3 regions of the Shinella sp. S4-D37 genome follow, and region 1 is predicted to be linked to each of the others. Evidence: riboswitches for the same ligand, from Rfam matches in the RefSeq annotation. Region 1 holds a riboswitch; each other region holds the start of a gene.
The links. Region 1 has a riboswitch for thiamine pyrophosphate ahead of thiB (thiamine ABC transporter substrate binding subunit). Riboswitches for the same ligand answer to the same signal wherever they lie in the genome.
Positions count from the first base shown of each region.

Region 2: another riboswitch for thiamine pyrophosphate. It lies ahead of thiD (bifunctional hydroxymethylpyrimidine kinase/phosphomethylpyrimidine kinase); the one in region 1 lies ahead of thiB (thiamine ABC transporter substrate binding subunit).
Region 3: another riboswitch for thiamine pyrophosphate. It lies ahead of thiC (phosphomethylpyrimidine synthase ThiC); the one in region 1 lies ahead of thiB (thiamine ABC transporter substrate binding subunit).

Region 1 covers NZ_JBFNXL010000005.1:4,003,453-4,013,864, reverse strand. Annotated here, with positions in the region: gene AB3G45_RS27150 (aldehyde dehydrogenase family protein) at 1-556, shown strand, start outside; gene AB3G45_RS27145 (pyridoxal phosphate-dependent aminotransferase) at 563-1,795, shown strand; gene AB3G45_RS27140 (saccharopine dehydrogenase NADP-binding domain-containing protein) at 1,952-3,052, opposite strand; gene AB3G45_RS27135 (Lrp/AsnC family transcriptional regulator) at 3,165-3,605, shown strand; gene AB3G45_RS27130 (NAD(P)/FAD-dependent oxidoreductase) at 3,595-4,848, opposite strand; gene AB3G45_RS27125 (GntR family transcriptional regulator) at 4,918-5,571, opposite strand; gene AB3G45_RS27120 (glutamine synthetase family protein) at 5,749-7,098, shown strand; gene AB3G45_RS27115 (NAD(P)/FAD-dependent oxidoreductase) at 7,098-8,405, shown strand; TPP riboswitch at 8,517-8,629, shown strand; gene thiB (thiamine ABC transporter substrate binding subunit) at 8,668-9,675, shown strand; gene thiP (thiamine/thiamine pyrophosphate ABC transporter permease) at 9,677-10,412, shown strand, end outside.
Region 2 covers NZ_JBFNXL010000005.1:3,412,900-3,423,311, reverse strand. Annotated here, with positions in the region: partial or broken gene AB3G45_RS24265 (YifB family Mg chelatase-like AAA ATPase) at 1-294, shown strand, start outside; gene cysK (cysteine synthase A) at 395-1,363, opposite strand; gene AB3G45_RS24255 (LysE family translocator) at 1,494-2,111, opposite strand; gene AB3G45_RS24250 (GNAT family N-acetyltransferase) at 2,186-3,073, opposite strand; gene dut (dUTP diphosphatase) at 3,078-3,551, opposite strand; gene AB3G45_RS24240 (peptide chain release factor 3) at 3,645-5,225, shown strand; TPP riboswitch at 5,282-5,378, shown strand; gene thiD (bifunctional hydroxymethylpyrimidine kinase/phosphomethylpyrimidine kinase) at 5,421-6,230, shown strand; gene AB3G45_RS24230 (LysE family translocator) at 6,234-6,851, opposite strand; gene AB3G45_RS24225 (AraC family transcriptional regulator) at 6,929-7,723, opposite strand; gene AB3G45_RS24220 (GFA family protein) at 7,727-8,131, opposite strand; gene AB3G45_RS24215 (class II glutamine amidotransferase) at 8,405-9,226, shown strand; gene coaBC (bifunctional phosphopantothenoylcysteine decarboxylase/phosphopantothenate--cysteine ligase CoaBC) at 9,219-10,412, opposite strand, start outside.
Region 3 covers NZ_JBFNXL010000005.1:358,817-369,228, forward strand. Annotated here, with positions in the region: gene thiO (glycine oxidase ThiO) at 1-250, opposite strand, end outside; gene thiC (phosphomethylpyrimidine synthase ThiC) at 253-2,076, opposite strand; TPP riboswitch at 2,169-2,285, opposite strand; gene AB3G45_RS09240 (Bax inhibitor-1/YccA family protein) at 2,419-3,135, opposite strand; gene AB3G45_RS09245 (anti-sigma factor) at 3,167-3,940, opposite strand; gene AB3G45_RS09250 (sigma-70 family RNA polymerase sigma factor) at 3,927-4,472, opposite strand; gene AB3G45_RS09255 (YqaA family protein) at 4,527-4,964, opposite strand; gene AB3G45_RS09260 (alpha/beta hydrolase) at 4,969-5,799, opposite strand; gene AB3G45_RS09265 (ABC transporter ATP-binding protein) at 5,814-6,500, opposite strand; gene AB3G45_RS09270 (ABC transporter ATP-binding protein) at 6,497-7,246, opposite strand; gene AB3G45_RS09275 (branched-chain amino acid ABC transporter permease) at 7,239-8,213, opposite strand; gene AB3G45_RS09280 (branched-chain amino acid ABC transporter permease) at 8,217-9,137, opposite strand; gene AB3G45_RS09285 (ABC transporter substrate-binding protein) at 9,199-10,335, opposite strand.

The sequences.
Region 1 (10,412 bases):
CGGCAACCCGCTGGAAACCTCGGCCCTCGTCGGCCCGCTCGTCGACCGCCAAGCCTTCGACGGCATGCAGAAGGCTCTCGCAGCCGCCAAGGCCGAAGGCGGCACCGTCACCGGCGGCGAGCGCGTCGCAGAGGCCGGCAAGGACACCGCCTATTACGTCAAGCCCGCCATCGTCGAAATGCCGAAGCAGGCCGGCCCGGTTCTCGAAGAGACCTTCGCGCCGATCCTCTATGTCATGAAGTATTCCGACTTCGACGCCGTGCTGGATGACCACAACGCGGTGGCCGCCGGCCTCTCCTCGTCGATCTTCACGCTCAACGTCCAGGAGGCCGAGCGCTTCCTGTCGGTCGACGGTTCGGATTGCGGCATCGCAAACGTCAACATCGGCACCTCGGGCGCCGAGATCGGCGGCGCGTTCGGCGGCGAGAAGGAAACCGGCGGCGGCCGCGAGAGCGGCTCCGACGCCTGGAAGGCCTATATGCGTCGCGCCACCAACACGGTGAACTATTCGAAGGCCCTGCCGCTCGCCCAGGGCGTCTCCTTCGATATCGAGTAAGCCGCGATGGACAGCCAGAACAAGACAGAGGAGGCGGGCTTTACGCCCGCCTCGCGCATCGCCGCCATCGGCGTCTCGAAAATCCTGCAGATCGGCGCCCGTGCGAACGCCATGAAGAAGGACGGCCTGCCGGTCATCATCCTCGGCGCCGGCGAACCCGACTTCGACACACCTGATAACGTCAAGGCAGCCGCCAAGGCCGCCATCGACCGTGGCGACACCAAGTATACCGCGCTCGACGGCACGCCGGCGCTGAAGAAGGCGATCTGCGAAAAATTCCGCCGCGAAAACAACGTCGACTACACGCTCGACGAAGTCACCGTCGCGACGGGCGCCAAGCAGATTCTCTTCAACGCCTTCATGGCGACGATCGATCCGGGCGACGAGGTGATCATCCCGACGCCCTACTGGACCTCCTATTCCGACATCGTGGAGATCTGCGGCGGCGTGCCGGTGCTGATCCCCTGCGATGCCGAAGCCGGCTTCCGACTGAAGGCCGAGCAGTTGGAAAAGGCGATCACGCCGAAGACCCGCTGGATACTATTCAACTCACCCTCGAACCCCTCGGGCGCCGCCTATAGCAAAGCTGACTACCGTCCGCTCCTCGACGTGCTGCTGAGGCATCCGCATGTCTGGTTGATGGTCGACGACATGTACGAACACATCGTCTACGATGGATTCAAATTCGTCACCCCCGTCGCCATCGAACCGCGCCTGAAAAGTCGCACGCTGACCATCAACGGCGTCTCCAAGGCTTATGCCATGACCGGCTGGCGTATCGGCTATGCCGGCGGCCCGAAGGCGTTGATCAAGGCCATGGCCGTGATCCAGAGCCAGGCGACCTCCTGCCCCTCCTCCGTCAGCCAGGCCGCCTCGGTCGAGGCCTTGAATGGCCCGCAGGATTTTCTGAAGGAGCGGCAGGCGAGCTTCAAGCACCGCCGCGATCTCGTCGTCTCGGCGCTGAACGCCATCCCCGGCCTTGCCTGCCGCACGCCCGAAGGTGCCTTCTACACCTTCTCCGGCTGCGCCGGCGTGATCGGCAAGGTGACGCCCAAGGGCAAGCGCATCGAGGCCGACAGCGACTTCACGGACTATCTCCTGGAAGACGCCCACGTCGCCGTCGTGCCGGGCTCTGCCTTCGGCCTCTCCCCCTATTTCCGCATCTCCTACGCGACATCGGAAGCGGAACTGGCGGAGGCGCTGAAGCGTATCGCGGACGCCTGCGCCCGGCTCGCCTGATCAGCAGCAAAAAGCCGGCAAAAGAAAAGGGGCCTCGCAAGAGGCCCCATTTTTATGTGTCCGCGCCTTTCCGGCGTTCTCTACTTCCCCGCGGCCGAGCCACAAATGCGAAAACGCCCCGGCCTTTTTGACCGGGGCGTCTGATGGCTTGGAAAATCAGGCGGCGCGGGCGCCGTGGTGTTCCTGGGCGTAGTAGTGGCCGAAACGGTTGGCGAGGAAGGTATCGAGAGCGATTTCCTCCTGGCGGACGAAGCCTGCCGCGCGCAGCGAGCCGTCGGCGAGCATGTCGAGCACGGCGCAGATCGAGCCGGCCGTGGTGATCTGGATGGCCGAATGCAGGCTGCCGGCGACGGGGGCGCTGTAGACCTTGTTGGCGTAGGTCTCCTGGATCAGGCGGCCGCCCTTGCGGCCCGAGACGGTCACGAAGATGATGACCACGTCCTGCGTGGTGGTCGGCAGGGCGTTCTCGAAGATGTCTTTCAGGACTTCGCGGCGGTGACGCAGGCCGAGGTCGTTCAGGAGCGCCTTCATGATGGCGGCGTGGCCGGGATAGCGGATCGTCTTGTAGTTCAGCGTACGCACCTTCCCCTTCAGCGTCTCGCAGAGCGTGCCGAGGCCGCCCGAGGTGTTGAAGGCTTCATAGGTCACGCCGTCGAGCGAGAATTCCTCACGCTCCTCGAGGGCCGGAACCTCGATCAGCGCGCTCTCGACGATGGCCTCGCAGGGCTCGATATATTCGTTGATGACGCCGTCCGTGCTCCACGTCAGGTTATAGTTGAGCGCGTTGGACGGGTACTGCGGCAATGCGCCGACGCGCATACGCACGCTTTCGAGCGAATCGAAACGGCTGGCGAGGTCGTTGGCGACGATGGAGATGAAGCCCGGCGCAAGGCCGCACTGAGGGATGAAGGCCGTCTTGGCGTTTTCCGCGATGCGCTTGACCTGGCGGGTGGATTCGACGTCTTCCGTGAGGTCGAGATAGTGCAGGCCGGCGTCCGCGGCAGCTTCCGCGATGGCGACCGTCAGGTGATAGGGCGCGGCGGAGAGGACGGCGAACTTGCCGGCAAGGAGCGCGCGGAGTGCAGCACCGTCGGCAATGTCGACCGCGGCGGTCGAAACGGCATCGTGGCGCTCGATGGCGGCGAGCTGCTCGTCCGAACGGTCCGCGACGGTGACGCGGTAATCCCCGCTGTGAGCCAGCATGCGGGCGATGGTCGAGCCGATCTTGCCTGCGCCGATGACGACGATGTCCTTCATGTGATTTCCCTCCGGCATGAATTGATGCTGATATTTTGAGGGCCAGTGGTGTCGATTTAAAGCGCCGTATCCGGCATAATACATTATCGGTATCGGCAGAATGACGGTGAAAATGAGCATTTCGACGCTAGGCGCCAAGGATCGGGAGCTGCTCGCCATCCTCAGCGAGAACGCCCGCGAACAGACCGCGACCATCGCCCGCAAGCTGGGCCTGTCGCGTACGACCGTGCAGGCGAAGATCGACCGGCTGGAGCGGGACGGGGTGATCGCCGGCTACGGCGTGAAACTGTCCGACGCCTATGAGAGCGGCATGGTGAAGGCGCATGTGCTGATCACCATCGCGCCGAAGACGCTGGCACGCATCACCACGGAGCTGCGTGCCATCTCGGCCGTGCGGACGCTGCATTCGGTCAGCGGCAGTTTCGACCTGATCGCCGTGGTCGAGGCCGCCTCGATCGCCGAACTCGACCACCTGATCGACCGCATCGGCGCCATCGACGGCGTGGAACGCACGCTGTCGTCCATCATCCTGTCGACGCGGATCAGGCGATGAACCGCTCCGGCCGGTAAGGCCCGATATTGATCACCGTGCGCTCGCCCAGCATCTTTTCCGCCAGCACGCGGCCGGTGATGGGTCCGAGCGTCATGCCGTGATGGGCGTGGCCGAAGGCGAACCAGAGGCCGGCATGGCGGGGGGCCTTGCCGATGATCGGCATCATGTCGGGCGTGCAGGGGCGGCAGCCCATCCAGGGTTCCTCGTCGCGCCGTTCGGCGAGCGGGAAGAATTCGCGCGCCACCTTTTCCGCCCGGCGAAGCTGGACGGGCGTCTTGCGGGTATCGCGCCTGGCGAATTCGGCACCGGTGGTCAGGCGAATGCCGCGCTGCATGGGTGCGAGGAAGTAGCCGCGCTCGGCATCGAGCACCCAGTTGTTGAGCTTCGCGCCCTCTTCCGCGCCGTAATGCATGTGGTAGCCGCGCTTGACGGCGAGCGGGAAGCGGTAGCCGAGCTTGCGCGTCACCGTATCGGCCCAGGGGCCGAGCGCGACCACGACTTCCTTGCCTTCGAGCAGGCCCTCGGGCGTTGCGATGCGCCACCCCTCGCCTTCCAGCACATGCTCGATGGTCGCCGCGTCGCCCGATTTCAGTTCGCCGCCCAGCGACTGGAAATAGGCGAGGTAGCGTTTCAGGAGGCTCTGCGGATCGAGGATCGACCACGGATCGGTCCAGCGCAGGCCGCCAGTGAGGTCGGCGCGAATGGAGGGCTCGGCCTCGGCCACCTCCGCCGTCGTCAGCTTCTGGTGATTGACGCCGAAATTGGCGGACAGCTTCTCTGCGTCCGCATAGGCCTTGTCCCTCTCCTTCTCCGTGCGAAAGACCTTCATCCAGCCGTCCTTGCGGATGAGGTCTTCCGCGCCCGAGGCGGCGATGAGGTCGGCATGCTCGGAAATCGAGTTCTCGATGAGCGGCGCATAGAGATGGGCGATGCTCTGGTGCTGGCGAAAGCCGGAATGCCACCAGTAGCGGGCGAGGAACGGGATGATGCCGGGGATCGCCGAGGGGTGGTAATGCGCGTCGATCGTGTTGTTCAGCGCATAGCGGAAGAGCGCCCCAAAATCGTGCGGGAAGCCGTAGGGGAAGACGCCCTCGCGCTGGATGAGGCCGGCATTGCCATAGGAAGTCTCTTCCGCCGCTCCGCGCCGGTCGACGAGCACCACCGACCGGCCGCGCCGGATGAGATGGATCGCGGTCGATATGCCGATCACGCCCGCGCCGAGAACAATGACATCCGTCTTCATGAGCCTGCCCCAAGGAAATTTTCGTCTGCGCATCAATGCATGCGGGCTGCCGGCAAGGCAAGGCGCCGGCTATTGGCCCGCCAGCCGCAGCAGGTTCTCGATCGCCGCCCGCTCGAAGCCACCGATTCCCTCGGAAATATCGGCCTTGATCGCCGCCGCAACGGCATCCTCGTCACGCTTGCGCAGCGCCACGATGGCCTCCTGGTGGCGGTCGACGAAATAGAGCTGGGCGACATGCTCCATGGCGATGCCGAGGAAGGGGCCGAGCTGGAGCCAGACGCTCTCCACCATCGGCAGGATCACCTGCTCGGGATTGGCGGTGTAGAGCGTGCGATGGAATTCCTGGTTCAGCAGCAGGGCATTGGCATTGTCCTTGCGGGCGATCGCCTCGTCCTGCGCCTTGTCGATCTCCTCCAGCTTGTCGATCCGGCGCTCCGTGATATGCGGGACGGCCCGGCGGGCGGCGTGCTGCTCCAGCACGGAGCGCAGCGAGACGAGTTCGCTGAACCGGTCCGCGGTCATGCGCGGCACCATGATGCGGCGGTTGTCCAGCACGCGCAGCGCGCCTTCGGACGAAAGGCGGCGCAGCGCCTCGCGCACCGGCGTCGGGCTACTCTCCATCGCTTCGGCGATACCGCGGATCGTCAGCGATTCCCCCGGCCGGATCGAGCCGACCATGATCGCCTGGCGCAGGCGCCGATGCGCATATTCATGCGTCGTCATGCCGTCCGGCCGGTCAAGCGGCTCAAGCGCCAAATTGCCCAATCCATCCCTCCTCAAAGGCTGCGACCTGCTACCCTGTCCATTGTGACAGGTTCTAGCAGCTTGACCCCCGACAAGAAAGTGTGCATATTTTGAAAATGTGATCACAAAAATAATTATGTGATACGGAAGGGAACCATGACTCCGAACGACGATGCCAATTGGCTGATCAATGCCGACGGCGTGGAGAGCATCCAGGCCGTGGTCTGCGACCTGAACGGCATCCTGCGCGGCAAGCGCGTGCCCGTGGGGCAGGCGGAAAAGGTGCTGAAGGGCGGCATCCGCATGCCGCTTTCCATCGTGGGCGTGGACGTGTGGGGCGAGGATATCGTCGGCTCCAGCCACGTCTTCGCCTCGGGCGACATGGACGGCATCTGCAGCCCGACCGGCCGCGGCGCGCTGCCCGTCAACTGGACGCTGAAGCCGTCGGCCGTCGTGCCGCTCTGGCTGTTCAAGGAGGACGGCAACCCCTTCCTCGCCGATCCGCGCCAGGCGCTCGCCCATATCGTGCGGCAGTACCATGAACTGGGCCTGCACCCCGTCGTCGCCTCGGAAATGGAATTCTACCTGATCGACGCCGAGCCCGACCACGCCGAGCCGCCGATCTCGCCCTATACCGGCAAGCGGCTCGATTCCGACGCCATCCTCTCGATCGACGAACTCGACGATTTCGGCCAGTTCTTCTCCGACGTCTATGCGGAATGCGAGCGGCAGAACGTGCCGGCGGATTCGGCCGTCGCCGAAAACGGCATCGGCCAGTTCGAAATCAACCTGATGCATTCCGACGACCCCTTGAAGGCCGCCGACGACGCGCTGTTCTTCAAGCGCATCATCAAGGGCGTCGCGCGCAAGCACGGCTTTGCCGCCACCTTCATGGCAAAGCCCTACGGCATGCGTTCGGGCAGCGGCATGCACATGCATTTCAGCCTCATCGACGAGGACGGCAACAACGTCTTCGACAACGGCACGCCGGAAGGCTCCGACATCATGAAACACGCCGTCGCGGGCCTGACGCGCGGCATGGCGGAATCGACGCTGCTCTTCGCGCCGCATTTCAACTCCTATCGCCGCCTGCGGCCGGACACGCACGCGCCGACCTCCGTCTCCTGGGGTTATGAGAACCGCACCGCCGCCATCCGCATTCCCGGCGGCAACAACAAGGCACGGCGCATCGAGCACCGCGTCGCCGGCGCGGACGCCAATCCCTATCTGGTCATGGCCGGCATTCTCGGCGCCGCCCTCGTCGGCATCCGCAACAACTGGGAGCCGCCGGCGCCGGTCTCGGGCCGCGCCTATCTCTCGCAACTGCCGCGCATTCCCTCGGAATGGGGTTCGGCCGTCACCGCCTTCGAGAACGGCTCGATCGTCTCGGAGATCTTCGACGCCGACCTCCGCTCCATGCTGATCGCCTGCAAGCGGCAGGAAATCGCCGGCTTCGCCGAACAGGTGACCGACTTCGAATTCAGCGCCTACCTGGAAATCGTCTGATGGCCAACAACGTCTCCTATGCCGGCAACGGCGCCTATCCCGACAGCTACTACGCCGCCTCCCGCAACATCATCCGCACCCCGAAGGTGCTGGAGGGCGCGGTCACGGCCGACGTCGCCGTGCTCGGCGCCGGCTATTCCGGCCTTTCCACCGCCATCCACCTTGCCGAGAAGGGCTACAAGGTGGTGATGGTCGAGGGTGCCGGCATCGGCTGGGGCGCCTCCGGCCGCAACGGCGGGCAGGTCGTCAACGGTCTCAATGCCAGCCTCGACACCATCAGGCGCCGCTACGGCGATGAAGCCGGCGCCTTCGTCGGCGGCCTGGTGCAGGAGGGCGGCAGGATCATCCGCCGCCTGGTCTCGCAGTATGATATCGATTGCGACCTGAAGGACGGCAACATCTACGCCGCCTACACGCCCGCCCACATGAAGGAGCTGGAGCAGAAGAAGGCCCTGTGGAAGAGCTACGGCATGGACGACCACCAGATGCTCGACAAGGCGGCGATCCAGAAGCTGGTGAAGACCGACGCCTATATCGGCGGCATGCTGGACACGACCGGCGGCCACATGCATCCGCTCAACCTAACGCTCGGCGAGGCCAGGGCGCTGGAGACGCTCGGCGGCGTCATCTACGAACAGTCGCCCGTCACCCGCGTCGAGCACGAAGCGGAAAAGCCCGTCATCCACACGGCGAAAGGCAGCGTGACGGCCAACGTCGCCGTCATCTGCGGCAATGCCTATCTCGGCCATGTCGTGCCGAAACTGGTTTCGCGCGTCATGCCCGTCTCCACCCAGATGGTCGCCACCGAACCACTCGGCGCCGAACGCGCCGACGCGCTGATCCCGAGCGACATGTGCGTGGAAGACGTGCGCTACATCCTCGATTATTTCCGCCTGTCGGCCGACAAGCGCATGATCTTCGGCGGCGGCACCGTCTACGGCGGCACGGACCCAGCTGACGTGCGCGCGAAAATCCGCCCGAACCTCGAAAAGGTCTTCCCTTCGCTGAAGGGCGTGAAGATCGACTATGCCTGGAGCGGCAATTTCGCGCTCTCCTTCTCGCGCGTGCCGCAGATGGGCAAGATCGGCAGGAACACCTATTTCGCCCACGGCTACAGCGGCCACGGCGTGACCGGCTCTCACCTTTTCGGCCGCATCCTCAGCGAGGCGGTCGACGGCGACCTTTCTCGCTTCAGCCAGTTCGAGAAGCTGCCCTGGATCCCCTTCCCGGGCGGGCGCCTGTTCCGCGCACAATATTCCACCATCGGCTCCTGGTGGTATCAGTTCAAGGACGCCTTCGGTCTTTGAGGCCTCACACATTTCAGAACGACAGGGCCGGCGTTCCCGCCGGCCTTTTGTTTGCAACGCCACCGACCGCCAAACCCCTTGCGCACCGCCGCAAGCGGGATTATGCCTTGCCTTGCTCTAACGGGGTGCCCGCGGGTTTCGATCCACCGGCTGAGAGGCGATTTCGCCAACCCGAAGAACCTGATCCGGCTCGTACCGGCGGAGGGATTAGACGGCACATCCAGCGCCCTACTCCCGTTTTGTGAACAGCAAGGAGGCGCAGATGCGCAAGACCCTTTTCTCCACCATCGCGGCACTCGCCGTTTCCCTCGCGTCTCCCGCGCTCGCGCAGGAAAAGACGCTGACCATCTATACCTATGAGAGCTTCGTCGCCGAATGGGGGCCTGGCCCCAAGGTAAAGGAAGCCTTCGAAAAGACCTGCGACTGCACCGTCGAATGGGTCGGCGTCGCCGACGGCGTGGAACTGCTGACGCGCCTGAAGCTTGAAGGCGAAGGCACGAAGGCCGACTTGGTGCTCGGCCTCGACACCAACCTCATCACCGAGGCCAAGGCGACCGGCCTCTTCGAGGCGCATGGCCTTTCGCCGGCCGACCTCACCGTGCCGGGCGGTTTCTCCGACGACACGTTCCTGCCCTACGACTACGGCCATTTCGCCGTCGTCTATGACAGCGAGACGCTGAAGACCCCGCCGGCGAGCCTGAAGGACCTCGTCGAAGGCGACCCGTCGCAAAAGATCGTCATCGAGGACCCGCGCACCTCGACGCCGGGCCTCGGCCTGCTGCTCTGGGTGAAGTCGGTCTATGGCGACAAGGCGGGCGAGGCCTGGGGCAAGCTCAAGGATCGCGTGCTGACCGTCACGCCCGGCTGGTCGGAAGCCTATGGCCTCTTCACCAAGGGCGAGGCGCCGATGGTGCTGTCCTACACGACCTCGCCGGCCTACCACGTCATCGCGGAGAAGAGCGAGCGCTACAAGGCCGCCGCCTTCTCCGAAGGCCATTACGTGCAGATCGAGGTCGCCGGCCTGACGCGCACCGCCGACGACAAGGATCTCGCCCGCCAGTTCCTGACCTTCATGACCGGCCCGGAGTTCCAGTCCATCATCCCGGAAACCAACTGGATGATGCCGGCCGCCAAGACGAAGGACCCGCTGCCTGCCGCCTTCGACGCGCTGGTGAAGCCGGAAAAGACCTTCCTGATGCCCTCGGACGAGGTCGCGGCCAACCGCAAGGCCTGGATCGACGAATGGCTGACGGCGATGAGCGCCAAGTAACGTGATCTTCGCGCGCGCCGAACGACGGACGCTGCGTGTCGCCGGGGGCCTTGCCCTCGGCACCGTGGTCGCTTTCGTCGGCGCGGCGACGGCCGTGCTTCTCGCCTATGCCGGTCCCGGCGCCGGTGCGCCGCTGTTCGATGCCTATATCGGGCGCGTCGCGCGGTTCACACTGCTGCAGGCGACGCTCTCGACGCTGCTCTCACTCCTTCTCGCCATTCCCGTCGCCCGGGCGCTCGCCCGGCAGCGGGATTTTCCGGGCCGCGTCTGGATCATCCGGCTTTCCGTCGTGCCGCTCGGGCTACCGGCGCTGGTCGCCGCGCTCGGCGTCGTCGAGATCTGGGGCCGGCAGGGCGTCGTCAACGACCTCCTGGGGCTTGCCGGGCTGCAGAACCCCGTCAGCGTCTACGGGCTCGCCGGCATCCTGATCGCCCATGTCTTCTTCAACCTGCCGCTCGCCGCGCGCTTCCTGCTGGCGGCGCTTGACCGCATTCCGGCGGAATACTGGCTGACCTCCGCCAATCTCGGCATGGGCGGCGGCGCGGTCTTCCGGCTCATCGAATGGCCGGTGATCCGGCGCATCCTGCCGGGCATTGCCGGGCTCGTCTTCATGCTCTGCGCGACGAGCTTCACCATCGTGCTGACGCTCGGTGGCGGGCCGGCGGCAACGACGATCGAGGTGGCGATCTACCAGGCGCTGCGCTTCGATTTCGATCCCGAGCGCGCCGTGCTGCTCG
Region 2 (10,412 bases), 590 kb from region 1:
GCCCGCGCGCTGCAGGTCGATCGCTTCGCCCGGCTCGGCATGGCCTCCGTCACCAGCAATGCGCGCGCCTCGACCGCGCTGGTCGAGAAGGTGGCGGAGCCCGATCCCGGTGGCCTCCAGCTTCTGCGCGATGCGGCGGAGAAGCTGCATTTCTCCGCGCGCGGCTATCACCGCATCCTGAAGGTCGCCCGCACGCTCGCCGATCTCGACGAGGCGCCGGTCGTCGGCCGCATCCATCTGGCCGAGGCGATCTCCTACCGCATCGCCGGCGAACGGCTGTCCGCGGCGGCGTGAGCCGGGAGCGTTCTCAGCCGAAGCGGCATCGCTTCGGCGTCGGACGCTGCGATCCCGGCAGCCGGATTTCACCAGGATCGCGCGTGCGCGGCGGAAGGCGTCAGCCGCCGAGGCCTTCGAAGAGCGCGGTGGAAAGGTAGCGCTCGGCGAAGGAGGGGATGATGACGACGATGGTCTTGCCGGCATTTTCCGGCCGGCTGCCGACCTTGGCGGCGGCGGCGAGCGCGGCGCCCGAGGAGATGCCGACCGGCACGCCTTCGAGCCGCGCCACGAGGCGGGCATTGTCGAAGGCCTCGTCGTTCGTCACGGTCACGACCTCGTCATAGATCGCGGTGTCGAGCACGGCCGGGGCGAAGCCGGCGCCGATGCCCTGGATCTTGTGCGGGCCGGGATTGCCGCCGGACAGGACCGGACTGTCGGTCGGCTCGACGGCGATGACCTTGACGCCGGGCTTCCTCGCCTTCAGCACCTGGCCGGCGCCGGTGATCGTGCCGCCGGTGCCGATGCCGGAGACGAGGATGTCGACCGCGCCGTCCGTGTCGTTCCAGATTTCCTCGGCGGTCGTGCGGCGGTGGATCTCGGGGTTGGCCGGGTTCTCGAACTGCTGGGGAATGACCGCGCCGGGAATGGTGGCGGCCAGCTCTTCCGCCTTGGCGATCGCGCCCTTCATGCCCTTCGGGCCCTCGGTCAGCACCAGTTCGGCGCCGAGCAGCGCCAGCATCTTGCGCCGCTCGATCGACATGGTCTCCGGCATGGTGAGGATGAGGCGATAGCCCTTGGCGGCGGCGGCGAAGGCGAGCGCGATGCCCGTATTGCCCGAGGTCGGCTCGACCAGCGTCGAGGTGCCGGGCGTGATCCGGCCCTCGGCCTCCAGCGCCTCGATCATCGCCACGCCGATGCGGTCCTTCACCGAGGCGATCGGGTTGAAGAATTCGAGCTTTGCCAGAAGGGTGCCCGAGACGCCCTTTTCCCTGGCATATTTGTCGAACCGCACGAGCGGCGTATCGCCGATCGTCTCGGTGATGGAGGCGTAGATACGGCCGCGGCCGGGCTTGCGGGTGTCGGTCATCGGATGCTCCCTCGGTTCTCGTTCCGGAGAGGATAGGAGCGAATGGCGCCGGAGACGAGTCCGGATTTCGCGACAAAAGCGCCGAAAGCGGAATAATCCGGTGGCTATAAGCGCGAAACCGGATGATCCTTCACGCCGCGCGGGTGGCGATATAGGCGGCCGTGCCGGCGAGAATGCCGGCGGCGATCCGGTTCATCCGCTGCAATGCCTTCGGCTGCTTCAGGAGAAGCCGGGCGCGCGAGGCGAGCGCGATATAGGGCACGAGCACGATCAGGAGCACGACGAAGGTCGCGGCGAGCAACAGGCCGTAGTCCTCAAGGCCGATCGCCCCGAGATCGACCAGCGTCGGCACGAGCGCGACGTAGAACAGCATGGTCTTCGGATTGCCGAGCGTCACGAACAGGCCGGAGAGGAAGGACAAGGTCATGCTGGTCGAGGCGCGCGCCTCGATGTTCTGCGGGATGAGGCCGCTCGTCCAGAGCTTCCAGGCGATATAACTGAGATAGAGCGCGCCCGCGATCTTGATCAGCATGAAGGCCGTGGTGAAGGTCTGGGCGATGAAGGCAAGGCCGAGGATGACCGCCGTCAGGTAGATCATGTCGCCGAGGATGAGGCCGAGCCCCATGAAGAAGGTGGGCCGGAAGCCGGAACCGAGCGCCCGCGCGACGATCGCCGTGATGCCGGGACCGGGAATGATGGCGGCGATGAACAGGGCGCCACAATAGGCGAGCAGGACGGCGACGGTCATGGCGAACTCCGAAGGATCGCGCCCTTCTAGCGCAAATCCGGCCAAAGCGCGAAGCGGTTTTACCGCGCCGCTTATCAGAACCCGGCCGTCGGCGGCAGTGCGAAAGGCTGTTTCGGCAAGAGGCTTTCCGCCGCGCGCAGCATCAGCACCATGTCGTCCGCATCCGGCACGGCCGTGCCCGCCCAGCCGAGGTGATCGGGCGCAAAGCGCACGGTGACGCGGGGAGGGGCGATGCGCAGGCTCGCCAGGATATCCGCAAGGCGGGGAATATGCGCGCCGACGATGTCCAGCAGCTCGAAGCCGCCGTCCTCGCCGATCTGCCAGGCGATTACGGCATTGGCCTCTTCCATGAGGTCCAGCCTGATATCCGGCGTCAGCGCGGCGTTGAAGAGGAACATCTCCTTCTGCCGGAGCGGCGCGAACCGGTCCGACACCGGCCGGCGGCCGTCGAGCAGGCGGCCGAGCAGCGTCATGTCGGCCTCGCTGCCGATATCGAGCCGGCGGAGCGGGCCCGCCCGTCCGCCCGCCGGCGCCGACCCGGTGAAACGGTGCTGCGCCAGCGCGCGAAACCCGTAGCGACGGTAGAGGTCCGGCGTATCGGTCAGCAGCGCCACGGCCTCGAACCCTTCCGCATCGCAGTGCCGCAGCGCGGCCTCCATGACGTCGCGATAGAGCCCCCGGCCGCGATGCTCCGGCCGCACGGCGCCCGATTGCAGGCCCGCGGCGCGCACGAAGGTGCCGTCGACGACGAGCGGCAGCGAAAAGGCGGTTATATTGGCGATGCAGCGACCCGCGCCGTCGAACCAGGCGAAGGGAACGCTCGTCGGATCCGGCCCGCCGAGCCGGTCCAGCACCGTCACATCGATGCCGAATATGTCCTCGAGGAGGCCGGCGAACGCCAGCCAGGCGGCCCTGTCGCCGAAATAGTCCGAGCGGAAGCAAAGGCGCTTTCGGTCGGGCACCGCCCTAGCGCACGCCGGTGGACCCGAAGCCGCCGGCCCCGCGCGTGGTCTCGCTCGCCGTCTCCGCCTCGTGCACGGCGACCTGCGTGACCGGGGCGATCACCATCTGCGCGATGCGCATGCCGCGCTCGATGACGAAGGGCTCTTCGCCGAGATTGACGAGCAGCACCTGCACCTCGCCGCGATAGTCGCTGTCGATCGTGCCGGGCGTGTTGAGGCAGGTGACGCCGTTCTTGAAGGCAAGGCCCGAGCGGGGGCGGACCTGCCCCTCGTAGCCCGACGGGATCTCGAAGACGAAGCCGGTCGGCACCAAGGCACGCTTGCCGGGGGGGAGCGTCAGCGGCCGGTCTTCCCCCACGGCGGCGCGCAGGTCCATGCCGGCGGCGCCGCCCGTCTCGTAGGCGGGAAGCGCGATGCCCGCGCCGTGCGGCAGGCGGAGAAGGTTGAGCGTGGGTCGGGCGGGAGCATGTGCGTTCATGCGCCCATAAGCCGGCCGTAGTCCCGCCCCGTCAATTGCATCTTCCCGGCGGAGTCTGTAAAGACCGCGGCAACTCACAGGATATTGCAGAAAATGGCCGAAACCCTTGCAGAGGCGGTCTCCCGCCGCCGCACCTTCGCGATCATCGCGCACCCGGACGCCGGTAAGACGACCCTCACGGAAAAGCTCCTGCTTTTCGGCGGCGCCATCCAGCTCGCCGGCGAGGTGAAGGCGAAGAAGGACCGCATCCAGACCCGTTCGGACTGGATGAAGATCGAGCGTGAACGCGGCATCTCCGTCGTCACCTCGGTGATGACCTTCGAATATGACGGCAACGTCTTCAACATCCTCGATACGCCCGGCCACGAGGACTTCGCCGACGACACCTACCGCACGCTGACGGCGGTGGACGCGGCCGTCATGGTCATCGACGCCGCCAAGGGCATCGAGCCGCGCACGCTGAAGCTCTTCGAAGTCTGCCGCCTGCGCGACATCCCGATCATCACCTTCGTCAACAAGATGGACCGCGAAAGCCGCGACCCGTTCGAAATCCTCGACGAGGTGGAGGAGAAGCTGGCGCTCGATACCGCCCCGGTCACCTGGCCGGTCGGCCGCTCGAAGACCTTCTGCGGCTCCTATCACCTCGCCGACCGCACCTTCCGCGGCTCGGATACGCAGGTGCAGCCGACGAGGATCGACGATCCCGCGGAGGTGGCGAAGAACCTGCCGGAAAACGAACGGGCCGTCTTCACCGAGGAGCTGGAGCTTGCCCGCGAGGCCTGCCGGCCCTACGACCAGGAAGCCTTCCTCGAAGGACACATGACGCCGGTCTTCTTCGGCTCGGCGCTCCGTAATTTCGGCGTGCGCGACCTCATCAACGCGCTCGGTGCCTTTGCGCCGCCGCCGCGCGACCAGGTGGCGGACGTGCGCAAGGTGCACGCCTCGGAAGACAGCATGACGGCCTTCGTCTTCAAGATCCAGGCCAACATGGACCCGAACCATCGCGACCGCATCGCCTTCGCGCGCGTCTGCTCCGGTATGCTGGAGCGCGGCATGAAGGTGCGCCTTGCCCGCACGGGCAAGACGATCGGCCTGTCGGCCCCGCAATTCTTCTTCGCCTCGCAGCGCCAGCTGGCCGACACGGCCTATGCCGGCGACGTGGTAGGCATCCCCAACCACGGCACGCTCCGCATCGGCGACACGCTGACGGAAGGCGAGGCGCTAGTCTTCGAGGGCGTGCCGAACTTCGCGCCGGAAATCCTGCGCCGCGTGCGTCTGGAAGACGCGATGAAGGCCAAGAAGCTGAAGGAGGCGTTGCAGCAGATGGCGGAAGAGGGCGTCGTGCAGCTCTTCTCGCCGGAAGACGGCTCGCCCGCCATCGTCGGCGTCGTCGGCGCGCTGCAGCTCGACGTGTTGAAGGAACGGCTTTCGACGGAATACGGCCTGCCGGTCTCCTTCGAGATGTCGCGCTTCTCCGTCTGCCGCTGGATCTCGTCGGACAGCGCGGCGGAGCTGGACAAGTTCGTCACCCAGCGCCGCGGCGATATCGCCCGCGACCTCGACGGCGACCCGGTCTTCCTGGCACAGGACGCCTTCTCGCTGCGCTACGAGGCGGAACGCTATCCGGCGATCAAGATGGTCGCCATCAAGGAATATCACGTCACCAAGGCGTGATCGGGCCGGGGTCCTGCCACTTTCGGCGTGACAGGCGCCCCTGCATTTGCGAGAACCGTTCGAGACAGGGGCGTCCGCCGGAAGGCGGGCTGAGAAGCACCCTTTGAACCTGAACCGGATCATGCCGGCGGAGGGAGTCGAACGGGTGCCGCATCGCCGTCGCCCCGAGGCCGCCCCTGCCGAAAAGGAGGCGAGATGGCCGACGCAATCGCAAACATTCTCTCGATCGCGGGCTCCGATCCCTCGGGCGGCGCGGGCATCCAGGCGGATATCAAGACCTTTGCCGCGCGCGGCACCTATGGCATGGCGGCGCTGACGGCCTTGACGGCGCAGAACACGCAGGGCGTTTTCGGCGTGCATCTCGTACCGCCCGATTTCGTCGCCGCACAGATCGCCGTGGTCTTCGCCGATATCCGGGTGGATGCGGTGAAGATCGGCATGATCGCCTCGGCGCAGATCGCCGAAGCGGTGGCCGCGGCCCTGTCGCCGCATCGCGAGGTCCCCATCGTGCTCGATCCGGTCATGGTCGCCAAGGGGGGCGCCTCGCTTCTGGCGCGGGAGGCCGTGGCGGCGCTGACGCAACGGCTCTTGCCGCGTGCAAGCGTGCTGACGCCGAACCTACCGGAGGCCGCCGCGCTGCTTAGCGAAGCGGAGGCCGTGGACCGGGCCGGCATGGAGGACCAGGCAAGGCGGCTGCTGGCGCTCGGCCCCAAGGCGGTGCTGCTGAAGGGCGGGCACCTGCCGGGCGCCGAGAGCCCCGACGTGCTCGCGACGCCAGACGGGCTGCACTGGTTCGAGGGCGTGCGGGTGCTGACGCGCAACACGCATGGCACCGGCTGCTCGCTGTCGAGCGCGATCGCCGCCGAACTCGGCAAGGGGCTTGCGCTCGCCGATGCCGTGGCGGCGGCCAAGCGCTTCATCGCAGGGGCCGTGCGGCTGTCGGATGCGCTGACCGTCGGTTCCGGCCACGGCCCGCTGCATCATTTCCACGCGTCCGCGACCTGAGCGTCAACGGTCCGCGAGCGCGAGCCTGAGCCCCATGAAGCCAAGGGCGGCGGCAAAGCCGCGCTGCGTCCATGCGATGAGCTTCGGCCGGCTCAGCACCTGCCGGCGCAGGCCGGCGGCGAGCGCGCCATAGCCCACGAAGACGAGGAAGGTGAGGGCCATGAAGACGCCGCCGAGGACAAGCATCTCGCCCGTCGCCTCGCCGGAGGCGCCTGCCGGGATGAACTGCGGCAGGAAGGCGAGGAAGAACAGCGAAAGCTTCGGGTTGAAGATGTTGGTGAGGATGCCCTTGCGCACGATCCTCGACGCTTTGCCGGCCGGCGTCTGTTCGGGGCCGAGGTCCAGGGCATTGCTGTCCCTCAGCAGACTCCAGGCGATGAACAGGAGATAGGCGACGCCGATATAGCGCAGCACCTCGAAGGCGAGCGCGCTGGCATGCAGCACGGCAGCAAGGCCGGCGACACTGGCGAGGATATGCGGAACGATGCCGAGGGTGCAGCCGAAGGCGGCCAGAACGGCGACGCGGAACCCGCCGCTGATGCCGAGCGCCAGCGTATAGATCACGCCGCTGCCCGGCAGGAGGATGACGACGAGCGAGGTGATGAGGAATTCCAGGGTCATGTCCGGTCCCGTGCGATTTGAAAGGCGGCAGGGAACACCGGAAGGGCGCCGGGGTCTTGAACGAAATTGCAGGCGGTTCAGGCGCGGGCAGCGAGATAGGCGCCAGGCGTGTAGCCGTAGCGGCGGGTGAAATTGCGCGTCATGTGGCTCTGGTCGGCAAAGCCGGCCGCGGCGGCGGCCTCGGCGAGCGGGGTGCCGGCGGCGATGAGCCGGCGGGCAAGTTCGGTGCGGCGCTGGAGCAGGTAGGCGTGCGGGGGCAGGCCCGTGAGCCGGGCGAAATCGCGCACCAGCCGGAAGCGTCCGAGCCCGCAATCGCCGGCAAGGTCTTCAAGCGTCACGGCCGAAGCGGGGTCGCCGTCGAGCCGGTCGCGGGCGCGATTGATGGCTGCCGGGCCGTCCTGTCTCGGCGTCTCTTCGCGCAGCACGGCGGCAAGCAGCAGGAGAAGCTGCTCCTCGCGGCCGAGCGAGGTGGCCTGCTTGTCGAGAAGCAGGGCGAGCAGACGGGAAACCAGGCCCCCAATGCGCCTGTCGTCCAGTACCGGCGCGTAAAATTCCTCGCGCGGGCGTCCTTCGAAAATATCCTCCGCCGCCGCGCGGACGATCGCCGGCTCCAGATAGAGCATGCGCCAGGCGCGCGGGGCATCGCCGAGCGGCGCGCCGTCATGCACCTCGCCGGGGTTGACGGTGATCGTGTTGCCGGCCGCCGCCTCCACCAGTCCGCGTCCGCTGGCCGATTTCTGCGCGCCGCGTTCGATGAGGCCGATGCCGTAGGTCTCGTGGGTGTGGCGCGCGAAGCTGTGCCGGCTGTCGGCGAAAACCGCCTCGATGCCGTCGAGGCCCGTGCGGACGATCTGGAAACGCTCCCTCGCCACGCTTCAATCCCGTGCGACGCCGGGAAGCGCCGCCGTCTCCCCGAACCAGTCGAGGGCCGAGCGGCACCAGATCTGGCTTTTCGGGGAGAGCGCGGCGCGCTGGTTGATGCTGCCCCAGCGGATGCCCCAGGTCGCCGCGTCCTCGTCGGTGCCCGTCGTGAACAGCGGCGAGCCGCATTCCGGGCAGAAATATTGCAGGCGCTTGCGGCCGTTCCCGGCGGTCTTCGTATAAAGTTTCGGCGGATTGCCGGTGAGGCGCACGGCCTCGCGCGGGACGCTCGCGGTGACGCGATAGGGCGAGCCGGTCAGGCGTTGGCAATCCGTGCAATGACAGATGGAGACCGCCTCGGGGTCGATCTCCGCCTCGTAGGTCACGAAGCCGCAATGGCATTGGCCGTCGATCCGCATGGTCCATCCTCCCGCCGCGGGGCATGGCGGAAGGATAGGGCTTACCGGCGGCGCGTCAATGCGCCGGCCTGACGAAGGTGCGGCTCACAAAAACATGTTCCGTCGGAAACTGCGCCTCTCGCCGCTGTGGTCATAATGACACGCATGGTTTCGGCCCGTTTACATTCGTTAACGCATTTTTACCCATTTGCGTTGAAAATCCGGGCAGTGCCATGGTTAATGCGTCGGGTCCACCACCGGTCCCCACCGGCCTTCGAGAGCGAGAATAGCGTCATGTGCCGTTGGGCAGCCTATCGTGGAGAGCCGCTTTTCCTTGAGGAACTGGTGTCCTCGCCCGCTCATTCGTTGATCGAGCAATCCCATTGCGCCACCCGCGCCAAGACGGCGACCAATGGCGACGGTTTCGGCATCGCCTGGTATGGCGAGCGCCCGGAGCCCGGGCGCTACCGCGATATCCTGCCGGCCTGGTCCGATTGCAACCTCAGGAGCATCGCCAGCCAGGTCCGCTCGCCGCTCTTCCTTGCCCATGTGCGCGCCGCGACGGGCGGCGGCACGCGGCGCGACAATTGCCATCCCTTCGTCCACGGCATCTGGTCCTTCATGCACAACGGTCAGATCGCCGATTTCGAGCAGCTGCGCCGGCCGCTCGAAACCATGCTGGACAACGATCTCTACACGGCCCGCACCGGCTCGACCGATTCGGAGCTGCTCTTCCTGCTCGCCCTGCAGTTCGGCCTTGCCCGCGACCCGCTCGGCGCCATGGCCGAGACGATCGCCTTCGTCGAGCGGCTCGCCGCCCATCTGGAGCGCCGCGTGCTCGTGCGTTTTACTGCCGCCTTTACCGATGGCGACCAGCTCTATGCGGTGCGCTATGCGACGGACTATGCCGCGCCGACCCTTTATGCCGCGCCGATGGGCGCGACTGGCGGCTATTGCCTGGTCTCCGAGCCGCTGAACGACGACACGGAAGCCTGGGTGGAGATTCCCGACGGCAGCGCCGTCGTGCTCGGCGAGAACGGCGTCGACGTGCGCATCTTCTCCCCCGCCGGCCGGCCGGCGCAGGCGATGGAAGGCCGCCTCGCCCTCGTCAGGTAAGCCGTTCGGCGATCCACCCGGCGAGGCGCCCGGCGACCTCGTCCTTCGAAAGGTCCGGCCATTGCTCGACGCCGCCGGCGGTGATCAGCTTCACGCTGTTGCGCGTGCCGCCCATGATGCCCGTTTCCGGCGAGACGTCGTTGGCGACGATGAGGTCGGCGCCCTTCTTCTGCAGCTTCACCCGGCCGTTGCTCTCGACGTCCTGCGTCTCGGCAGCAAAGCCGACGACGACCGCCGGGCGCTTGGCATGGTGGCCGACGGTCTTCAGGATATCGGGGTTCTCGGCGAGTATCAGCGGCGGCGGGCCTTCGCCCGATTGCTTCTTGATCTTCTCCGTGTTCGGCGTCGCCACGCGCCAGTCGGCGACGGCCGCGACCATGACGGCGATATCCGCCGGCAACGCGGTGAGCACCGCCTGCAGCATCTCGTTCGCCCGCTCGACCTTGACGACCCTGACGCCCGGCGGATCGTCGAGCGTGACGGGACCGGACACCAGCGTCACCTCGGCCCCGAGCCGGGCGAGCGCGGCGGCGATGGCATGGCCCTGCCGGCCGGAGGAGCGGTTGGCGATGTAGCGCACGGGGTCGATCGGCTCATGAGTCGGCCCGGAGGTGACGACGGCCTTGCGGCCGGCGAGCGGCCTTGTTCCGCCGTCGAGGAGGCCTTCCACGGCAGCGACGATCTCGAGCGGCTCGGCCATGCGGCCAAGACCCGCCTCGCCGCCTTCCGCCATCTCGCCGGCATTGGGGCCGACAAAGGCGAGCCCGTCCCCGCGTAGCGCCGCGACATTGCGCCGGGTCGCCGGATGCGCCCACATCTTCGGGTTCATGGCGGGGGCGATGAGCACCGGCCGGTCGGTGGCAAGCAGCACAGCCGAGGCAAGGTCGTCGGCAAGGCCGTTCGCCATCTTCGCCATCAGGTCGGCCGTGGCGGGGGCGACGACGACGAGGTCGCAGTCGCGCGCCAGCCGGATATGCCCGACATCCTGCTCGTCCTCGCGGGAGAAGAGATCGGTATAGACATGGCCGGCCGAAAGCGCGCCGACGGCAAGCGGCGTGACGAATTGCTGTGCGCCCGCCGTCATGACCGGGCGAACCTCCGCGCCGCGCTCGCGTAGCCGGCGGATGAGGTCGAGGCTCTTGTAGGCGGCAATGCCGCCGGACAGGACGAGGAGGATGCGTTTTCC
Region 3 (10,412 bases), 3.6 Mb from region 1:
TTCCGCGACGCGTGACATGACCGGGCACGGCCGCCTCCCACCAGTCGGCGGCCGAGCGGCCGAGCGTCACGACGGGTTCCTCCGCGCTTTCGCGCTCACACCAGGGGGCCAGCATGCCGCCGGCAAAGCCGGAAGCGCCGAGGCCGACCTTTTCGGCCTGCTCGGCGATGGTGACGTCGAAACCGTGGCGATAGAGCTGCCAGGCGACCGTGAGGCCGGCGACGCCGGCTCCTTTGACGAGGACGCGCATGGTCATTCTCCCGCCGCGACGTCGGAAAGCGGCATGTAGAGGTCGCCGCCGTCACGATATTTCGCCGCCATGGCCTCCAGCCCCTCCTTCTGCGCTTCGGCGCGAATATCGTGCGAGATGCGCATGGAGCAGAATTTCGGGCCGCACATGGAGCAGAAATGTGCCACCTTGTGCGCCTCCTTCGGCAGCGTCTCGTCGTGGAAGGCGCGGGCGGTCTCCGGGTCGAGCGAGAGGTTGAACTGGTCCTCCCAGCGGAATTCGAAGCGGGCGCGCGACAGCGCGTCGTCGCGGGTCTTCGCCGCCGGATGGCCCTTGGCGAGATCGGCGGCGTGGGCGGCGATCTTGTAGGTGATGACGCCGACCTTCACGTCGTCTCGGTCGGGCAGGCCGAGATGTTCCTTCGGCGTGACGTAGCAGAGCATGGCCGTACCGAACCAGCCAATCATCGCCGCGCCGATGCCCGAGGTGATGTGGTCGTAGCCGGGTGCGATGTCCGTCGTCAGCGGCCCGAGCGTATAGAACGGTGCCTCGCCGCAGGTCTTCAACTGCTTGTCCATGTTCTCCTTGATCTTGTGCATCGGCACATGGCCGGGGCCTTCGATCATGACCTGGCAATCCTTCGCCCAGGCGATCTGCGTCAGTTCGCCGAGCGTTTCGAGTTCGGCGAACTGCGCGGCGTCGTTGGCGTCGGCGATCGAGCCGGGGCGCAGGCCGTCGCCGAGCGAGAAGGAGACGTCATAGGCTTGGGCGATGTCGCAGATCTCGTCGAAATGCTCGTAGAGGAAGCTTTCCCGGTGGTGATGGAGACACCACTTGGCCATGATCGAGCCGCCGCGCGAGACGATGCCGGTGACGCGGTTCACGGTGAGCGGGATATAGGCGAGCCGCACGCCGGCATGGATGGTGAAATAGTCGACGCCCTGCTCGGCCTGCTCGATCAGCGTGTCGCGGAAGACCTCCCAGGTGAGGTCCTCGGCAATGCCGTTGACCTTCTCCAGCGCCTGGTAGAGCGGCACGGTGCCGATCGGGACCGGAGAATTGCGGACGATCCATTCGCGGATGTTGTGGATGTTGCGGCCGGTGGAGAGGTCCATGACCGTATCGCCGCCCCAGCGGATCGCCCAGACCATCTTCTCCACCTCTTCCGCCATGGAGGAGGTGACGGCGGAATTGCCGATATTGGCGTTGATCTTCACCAGGAAGTTCCGGCCGATGATCATCGGCTCGGCCTCCGGATGGTTGATGTTGGCCGGGATGATGGCCCGGCCGCTCGCGACTTCCTGGCGAACGAATTCCGGCGTCACGAAATCGGGGATATGGGCGCCGAAGCTCTCGCCGTCGCGGACGAGCGCTTGCTTGGCGGCCTTGCGACCGAGGTTTTCGCGGATGGCGATGAATTCCATTTCCGGCGTGATGATGCCGGCGCGGGCATAGGCGATCTGGGTGACGGCCTTGCCGTCCTTCGCCCGGCGCGGGCGGTTGCGGATCGGGAATTCCGGCGTCAGCCGCTCGCCGGTGGCAAAGCCGTTGTCCTCCGGGCGGATGTGGCGGCCGTCGTATTCCTCGGTGTCGCCGCGCGCCGCGACCCAGGCCGCGCGCAGCCGCGGCAGGCCGCCCTCGATGGAGACGACATGGGCGGGGTCGGTATAGGGGCCGGAGGCGTCGTAGACGATGACCGGCGGTTCGCCGGAGGTCGGATGCAGGGCGATCTCGCGCATCGGCACGCGGATCTGCGGGTGCTGCTCGCCGGCTATGTGGATCTTGCGCGAGGCGGGCAGGGCGCCGGTCGTGACGGTGGGGGTGAGCTTCTGGGCGGCAATATTCATCGTGAGGCTCCAAGTTTGCGGTTGGAGACCCAGTCCTAGAGCCGGAATGATGGAAGGACGCGTAGGCGGAATCCGGGTTGCGGATTACGGGTTCTACAGCGCTTGCACCGTCCCTACGCCAGTATGAACTGGATCAGGTTCAACGGGTCACTGCGCTGCGAAAGCCAGCAGTATCTCAGCCCCTTGTCGGGACCCCCCTGGTGAATGCCCCAAGCAAAGACGCTACGTGGTGATTTGTCAACCGGGTAAAATATGTAAAAAATAACTTACGTATATTACGGTGCGGGAAATGAAAACGGCGGGGTTTTGCCCCGCCGTTCTCTTTGAAATCCCGGGCGAAAACTATTCACGTTCGCCGGTGAAGTTCAGCAGCAGCTGGAAGATGTTGACGAAGTTCAGGTAGAGCGAAAGCGCGCCGAACACGGCCATCTTCTGCTGCGATTCCTGGTCGATGTTCTCGGCGTACTGTTCCTTGATGTTCTGCGTGTCCCAGGCGGTGAGGCCGACGAAGACGACGATGCCGATCACGGAAATGGCGAACTGCAGGGCGCTCGAGCCGAGGAAGATGTTGACGATCGAGGCGATGATGACGCCGATGAGGCCCATGATCAGGAACGAGCCGAACTTCGAAAGGTCACGCTTCGTCACATAGCCGTAGAGGCTCGTCGTACCGAACATGGTGGCGGCGATAAAGAAGGTGCGGGCGATGCTCGTGCCGGTGAAGACGAGGAACACCGAGGCGAGCGACAGGCCCATGACGGCGCAGAAGGCCCAGAAGGTCATCTGCGCGGCGCTGGCCGACATCGTCTGGATCTTGAACGAGAAGAAGAAGACGAAGGCGAGCGGCGCCAGCATCACCACCCATTTCAGCGGCGAGGAGAAGATCGGCACGTAGAGCGCCGGCGTCGAGCCGACGATGAAGGCGACGAGGCCGGTGATGACGAGGCCGGCGCCCATATAGTTGTAGACGCGCAGCATGTGCTGGCGCAGGCCCTCGTCGAAGAGGGCGGCCGACTGCGCCTGCGCGCCGTAGCCAAATCGCTGTTGTACGGGGTCCATCGAATGTCTCCTTCGGTTTGGAAGCGGTTGATCAGTAGAGCGTGCGCGAGAGGTCGCGCGCGGTTTCAGCCAGGTCGTCGGCCTTTCGGCTTTCCGACACCAGCGCATAGGCGACGTCGCCGATCTGCCAGTAGGCGGCCCGGGCATTGTCGGCGTGGAAGAGCAGGACGTGCTGCACGCCGAACGAGCCGGGGCGCACGGCAAAGAGCGACAGGCGCTCGCCCTTGCGCGGCTCCAGCACCAGTTCGACGCTCGGGCCATAGGCGGAGGGGAAGACCTGCGTGTCGATCACGCCCCAGCCCTTCGGCAGGTCCGGCAGCACGATCGCGGTGGCCGAGCGGATCTCGGCCGGATCGAAGGTCTCGATCTCCGGCTGGGAGGTCATGGTGTCGCGCAGCAGCGTCGTCTTGTGCGCGCGCACCGCCTCCTCCACGAAGGCGGGTGGCGGCGTGGAGGCAACGACCTCGGTGGCGCCGAACGGGCCGAGCACGGCATGGGCCGTCCAGCCGGCGGTAACGAACAGGGCGATGGCCGCGGCGCGGCGGAAGACGGAGAAGATGCGGCGGCGCGACAGCGCGCGTTCGAGGAGCCGCGCGGCCTCGCGCGTTTCCTGCCGGATCACCGTGCGGTGGTCGGCGAGCGCCAGGCGCAGTTCGTCGCGCACGCGCAGGTCCTTCATGATCTGCGCGGCGACCTCCGGCCGTTCCGAAAGATAGGCCTCCACCTCGATGCGCCGGCCGACGGCAAGCTGCTCGTCGACATAGGCGTTGAGGTCGGTTTCGAGAATGGGGTCATTGCTGGTCATCGCCAGTGCCTCCGACGAGCCTGAGATGTGTGACGGGAGCGGCTGTGCCGCTCTGTTCGAAGGCGCGCAGCCGCTGGCGGGCGCGGGCGACGCGCGACATCAGCGTGCCGACCGGAATGCCCAGCGTTTCGGCCGCCTCCTGGTAGGAAAGCTCCTCGATCGCGACGAGATGCAGGGCCTCGCGCTGGTCTTCCGGCAGGGCGAAGAAGGCGTTGCGGAGCTGCGTCAGGCGCACCGAATGGTCCTGGTTCGCCGGAACGGACGCCTCCGTCAATTCCGCGGCGGCATCGTGCCGGCGTTCCTGCGAGCGGCGCTGGCGCAGCCGGTCGACATGCGCGTTGTGCAGGATCGACATCAGCCAGTTGCGCACGCTGGCGCCGGTGCGGAAGGTCGACTGCCGCTCGTAGGCCTTGACCAGCGCGTCGTGCACCAGGTCCTCGGCCTCGTCCGGATTGCGCACGAGCGAGAGCGCGTAGCGCCTGAGCGCTGCGAGCTGTCCGATCACGTTGAAGCCGGGTGTCTTTCCGTTCATACCCCAGTATACGAAAGCCGGGCGGCGCCCATTCCACTCCTGCTGGAAAAATTTTCAGAACCAGTGCAGCACGAGGGCGGCGAGCACGATGTAGCGGCCGAACTTGGCGATGGAGACGACGGCGAGGAAGCGCAGGAAGGGTTCGCGCATGATGCCGGCGGCCACCGTCAACGGGTCGCCGATGACCGGCATCCAGCTGAGCAGCAGGCTCCACCAGCCGTATCTGCGATACCACCGACCGGCCCGTTCGAGGTTGCCGTCGCTGACGGGAAACCACCGCGCGCCGCGGAACCGCTCGACGCCGCGGCCGAGCAGCCAGTTGACGACCGAGCCCAGCACATTGCCGGTGCCGGCGACGAGGATCAGCAGGATTGGGGAATAGGTTGCGGTGGCCAGCAGGCCGCCGAGCACGGTTTCCGATTGCGCCGGCAGGATGGTGGCGGCGACGAGCGCGGCGAGGAAGAGCCCGCCATAGGCGGCAAGCGTGCCCATCGGATCAGGGCGAAAGCAGGGTTCGGGTGAGGGGATGCCCGGGATCGGCAAGGCCGTCGACGATGTCGAAATGGTGCCGGTTCGGCTCGACGATGGTCGCCGTCGTGGCGCCGAGACCGGTCCAGATGTTGGCGAGCAGGGCGTTCTGGCGCAGGAACTCCGCCCGCTCCATGGCACCCGCCCAGCAGGTGAGCCGTGTGCCCGTGACGGGGCGCAGCAGGGCCGGGCTCTCGGCGATGGCCTCCGCCTCGTCGATATGCAGCCGTTCGTTCATGGCGGTGGGCATGAGCGGGCGCAGGTCGTGCAGGCCGGAGAGGGAGAGGACATGGCGGATGCGGGCGAGCGTTTCGGCGGAAAGCGGCGAGGCTTGCGATACCATGCGGCTGACGAGCTGGCCGCCGGCAGAATGGCCGATCAGGCGGAGGTCGCCGGCGACCAGACCTGCTGCCGTCTCGATCGCCGCCGCGACCTCGCGCACGATGCCGCCGAGGCGGATCGCCGGGCAGAGCGTGTAGGAGGGCACGGCGACGGCGTAGCCATGGGCAAGGGGACCGGCGGCAAGATGCGACCAGAAGCTCTTGTCGAGCCGCAGCCAGAAGCCGCCATGCACGTAGACGACGAGGCCGCATGGCGTGCCCTCGGGTAGGAAGAGGTCGAGGCGATTGCGCTCGCCCTCGCCATAGGCAAGGTCGAGCCTTGTCCGGCCTTCGGCGGCAAGCGCCGCGCGCATCCGCTCTGCCGGCTCCACCCAGGCGGCGGGCCAGCGGGCGCCGCCCGGAATGTTGCTGCCGTTCTCATAGGCGTCGTCCCAGTCGGTGATCCTGTAGCCGAACATGCGGTCCTTCCTTCCTAAACGCCGAGATAGCGGTCCTGCAGCTCCCGGGTGAAGGCCGGCGGCGGACCGGAAAACACCGTGCGGCCCTTTTCCAGCACACAGCAGCGGTCGGTGAGCGGCAGGAGCTCGGAAAGCGTCTTGTCGACGACGAGGATCGACTGGCCTTCCGCCTTCAGCCGCCGGATCGCCGCCCAGATATCCTGCCGGATCACCGGCGCCAGCCCTTCGGTCGCCTCGTCGAGGATGAGGAGCTTCGGGTTGGTCATCAGCGCGCGGCCGATCGCCAGCATCTGCTGCTCGCCGCCGGACAGCGTGTCGGCATATTGCCCCAGCCGCTCGCCGAGCCTTGGAAAGAGATCGACGACCTTCGCCAGCGTCCAGGCGCCGCGCCGGGCGGAGGCGAGGAGGTTTTCCTCGACCGTCAGGTTGGCGAAGCAGCGGCGCCCCTCGGGCACGAGGCCGATCCCGAGCCGGGCGATACGGTGCGGCAGGAGGGAAGTCACGGCCTTGCCGTCGAAGGCGATGCGGCCGGCACGGGCCGGCGTCAGGCCGAGGATCGAGCGGATCGTCGTCGTCTTACCCATGCCGTTGCGGCCCATCAGCGCCACCACCTCGCCCTCGCCGACCGCAAGCGACACGCCGAACAGCGCCTGCGAGGCGCCGTAGAAGGTCTCGACCGCCTCAAGCACGAGCAGGCTCATGCGGGTTCTCCCAGATAGGCCCGGCGCACCTCGGGGTCGTTGCGGATCTCGCTGACGCTGCCGGTCGCGATGATGCGGCCGTAGACCAGCACGGACACGCGGTCGGCCAGCGCGAAGACGGCGTCCATGTCGTGCTCCACCAGCAGGATCGGCGCTTCCCGGCGCAGCCCGTCGAGAAAGCCGGTCAGCGCCTTGGAGCCTTCCGGCCCCATGCCGGCCATCGGCTCGTCGAGCAGGAAGGCCTTCGGCTCCATCGCCAGCGCCACGGCGATCTCCAGTTGCCGGCGTTCGCCGTGGGAGAGCGCCGCGGCGGGGATGTTGGCCCGGTCGGCAAGGCCGACGCGTGACAGCATCCGCATTGCCGGTTCGGTGAGCGCGGTGTCGCGCGCCACGGGACGCAAGAAGCGCAGGCTCGTTCCCTGCCGTGCCTGCACGGCGAGCATGACGTTGCGCAGCGCGGAAAACTCCTGGGCGAGCGAGGAGATCTGGAAGGTGCGGGCAAGGCCCATGCGGGCGCGCCGCGCCGTGTCGAACGCGGTGACGTCCGTGCCGAGGAAGCGGATGCTGCCGGCATCAGGCGCGAGCGCGCCGGAAATCTGGTTGATCAGCGTGCTCTTGCCCGCGCCGTTCGGGCCGATCAGGGCGTGGATCTCGCCGGGCCTGAGATCGAGGCTGGCGCCGTTCGTCGCCTTCAGCGCGCCGAAGGACTTTTCGAGGTCTTTGACTTCGAGCACCGGTTCAGCCATGGCGCGACCTCCCGGCCAGAAGGCCGAGGAGCCCGCCGCGCGCGAAGAAGACGACGGCGAGGAGGACGAGGCCGAGGAAGAACTGCCAGCGTTCCGTCAGGCCGCCCAGCGCATATTCGAAGAGCACGTAGAGCGTAGCCCCGGCCAGCGGGCCGAACAGGCGGCTCTTGCCGCCGAGGATGATCAGCACGATCAATTCGCCGGACATGTGCCAGGACAGCATGGAAGGGCTGACGAAGCGGTTGAGATCGGCAAAGAGCGCGCCGGCAAGGCCGGTGATCGCGGCCGAGAGCACGAAGGCGACGAGGCGGATCGTGAAGGGCGAGATGCCGATGGCGGCGAGCCTCACGGGGTTCTGCCGCGCGGCCTCCAGCGCCGCGCCGAAGCGGGAGGCCCGCAGGCGATGGAAGAGGAGAAGGCCCAAGAGCAGCAGCACGAACACCACGGCGAAATAGGGAAAGGGCCTTGCCGTGTTGAGGCCGGGAAAGCCGTTGCGCATGGAAAGCGACAGGCCGTCCTCGCCGCCATAGGCCGGCCAGGAGATCGCGAAATAGTAGATCATCTGCGCGAAGGCAAGCGTGATCATGATGAAATAGACGCCCGACGTGCGCAGGCTGACGAGGCCGATCGGCAGCGCGACGAGGCCGCACAGCAGGATCGCGACGAGCCAGATCGCCGGCATGGACGTCGTGCCCGGCAGGCCGAAGGCGACAGGCTCCATGTTGAAGGCGTGCGTCGCCAAAACGCCGGCCGCATAGCCGCCGAGGCCGAAGAAGGCGGCATGGCCGAAGGAGACGAGGCCACCGAGCCCGAGCGCGATGTTGAGCCCGACGGCCGCCAATGCCAGGATCGCGACGCGGGTGGCAAGCGTGATGTAGAAGACCTCGCCGGTGAGGAGTGCCGCGAGCGCGACGGCCGGCAGCAGGAGGACGAGGAGGAGGTTGACCGTCGTTTCGCGCGCCGTCATGCCTCAGGCCCTCGCCGAGAAGAGGCCGCTCGGCCGGAAGGCGAGGATCAGCGCCATCACGATATAGATGAGCATGGAGGCGAGCGCGGCGCCGACGGGCCCGGCCTCGGTCGCCGGCATCACCAGAGCGAGCGCCTTGGGCAGCAGGAAACGGCCCATCGTATCGACGAGGCCGACGAGGACCGCGCCGATCAGTGCCCCCTTGATGGAGCCGATGCCGCCGATGACGACGACGACGAAGGCGAGGATCAGAGCCGGTTCGCCCATGCCGACCTGCACCGATTGCAGCGCGCCGACGAGCGCGCCGGCAAGGCCGGCGAGCGCTGCGCCGAAGGCGAAGACGATCGTGTAGAGCGAGCGGATGTCGATGCCGAGCGCGGCGATCATCTCACGGTCGGATTCGCCCGCGCGGATGCGCATGCCGAGCCGCGTGCGGCCGATCAAGAGGTAGAGGCCGATGGCGACGGCGATGCCGACGCCGATGATGGCGAGGCGGTAGAGCGGATATTGCCCGCCGCCGGGCAGCGTCACGGCGCCCTGTAGCAGCGGCGGGATATCGAGATAGAGCGGGAAGGAGCCGAAGAGCCAGCGTGTGCCCTCCGAGAAAATGAGGATCAGCGCGAAGGTGGCGAGCACCTGGTCGAGATGGTCGCGGGCATAGAGCCGGCGGATGACGGCAACCTCCATCAGCGCGCCGGCGGCGGCGGCGGCAGCAAGGCTCGCGACGAGCCCGAGCCAGAAGGAGCCGGTCGCGGCGGCAACCGCGGCGCAGGCGAAGGCACCGACCATGTAGAGCGCGCCGTGGGCAAGGTTGATCAGTCCCATCACGCCGAAGATCAGCGTCAGGCCGGCGGCGATGAGGAACAGCATCACGCCGAGCTGGAGCCCGTTCAGGAACTGTTCGATCAGGAGGGCGAGGGACAAGATGGCCGGTCCGGAAGGTCATGCGGGGACATCCGCCCGGGGGCGGATGTCCGGTCGCGGATTACATCGAGCACTTGTCGGCGTAGGCGTCGCCGTGATCGGTGAAGGCGGTGGCGATGATCCTGTTGGTCAGTACGTCGCCTTCCTTCACGACCTCGGTGACATAGATGTCCTGGATCGGATGGTTGTTCGTGTTGAACTTGAATTTTCCGCGCACGGAGGCGAAATCCGCCGCCTTCAGGGCGGCGCGGAAGGCGTCCTTGTCCTTCACGCTCGCCTTGCCGATGGCCGAGAGGATAAGGTTGGCCGTGTCCCAGCTCTGCGCCGCGTAGATCGAGGGCAGGCGATTGTATTCCTTCTGGAACGCTTCGACGAAGGCCTTGTTGGCCGGGTTTTCGAGGTCCTTCGCCCAGGTGCCGGAATTCTTCACGCCCAGCGCGGCATCGCCGATCGCCGGCAGCACGTCCTGGCTGAAGGAGAAGCCGGGCCCGGTGACGGGGATGGAAACGCCCGACTGGGCATATTGCTTCATGAAGGCGATGCCCATGCCGCCGGGAAGGAAGAAATAGACGGAATCGGCGCCGGACGCGCGGATCTCCGCGATCTCGGCGGCATAGTCCGTCTGGCCGACCTGGGTATAGACCTCGCCGGCGAGCTCGCCCTTGTAATAGCGCTTGAAGCCGGTCAACGCGTCCTTGCCGGCCGGGTAGTTCGGCGCCAGGATGAAGGTCTTCTTGTAGTCCTTGTTGTCGTATTCGCCCATCGCCTCGTGGAAGTTGTCGTTCTGGTAGGCGACGTTGAAATAGTTCGCATGGCAGTTCGCGCCGGCGAGCGCCGACGGGCCGGCATTGGGCGAGAGATAGATGACGTCCTGCGCCACCGCGTTCGGCACCACGGCCATCGCGAGGTTCGACCAGATGATGCCCGTCATCAGGTCCACCTTGTCGCTCTGGATCATCTTCTCGGCGATCTGAACGGCGAGTTCCGGCTTCTGCGCATCGTCTTCCACGACGAGTTCGATCTCGCTGTTGCCGGATTGCTTGATGGCGAGCTGGAAGGCGTCGCGCATGTCGATGCCGAGGCCCGCGCCGCCGCCCGACAGCGTGGTGATGACGCCGATCTTCACCGGTTCGGCATGGGCGACGCCCGCCGTCGCGATCGCGAGAGCGGCCACGCCGCCCGCCAGAAACTTCCGCATGCTGTTCTCCCTCTTTCCGTCGGCCCCGTTTTCGGGGCGTTTTTCGAGAAGAGAACCTTTCAGAGTTCCGCGATCAG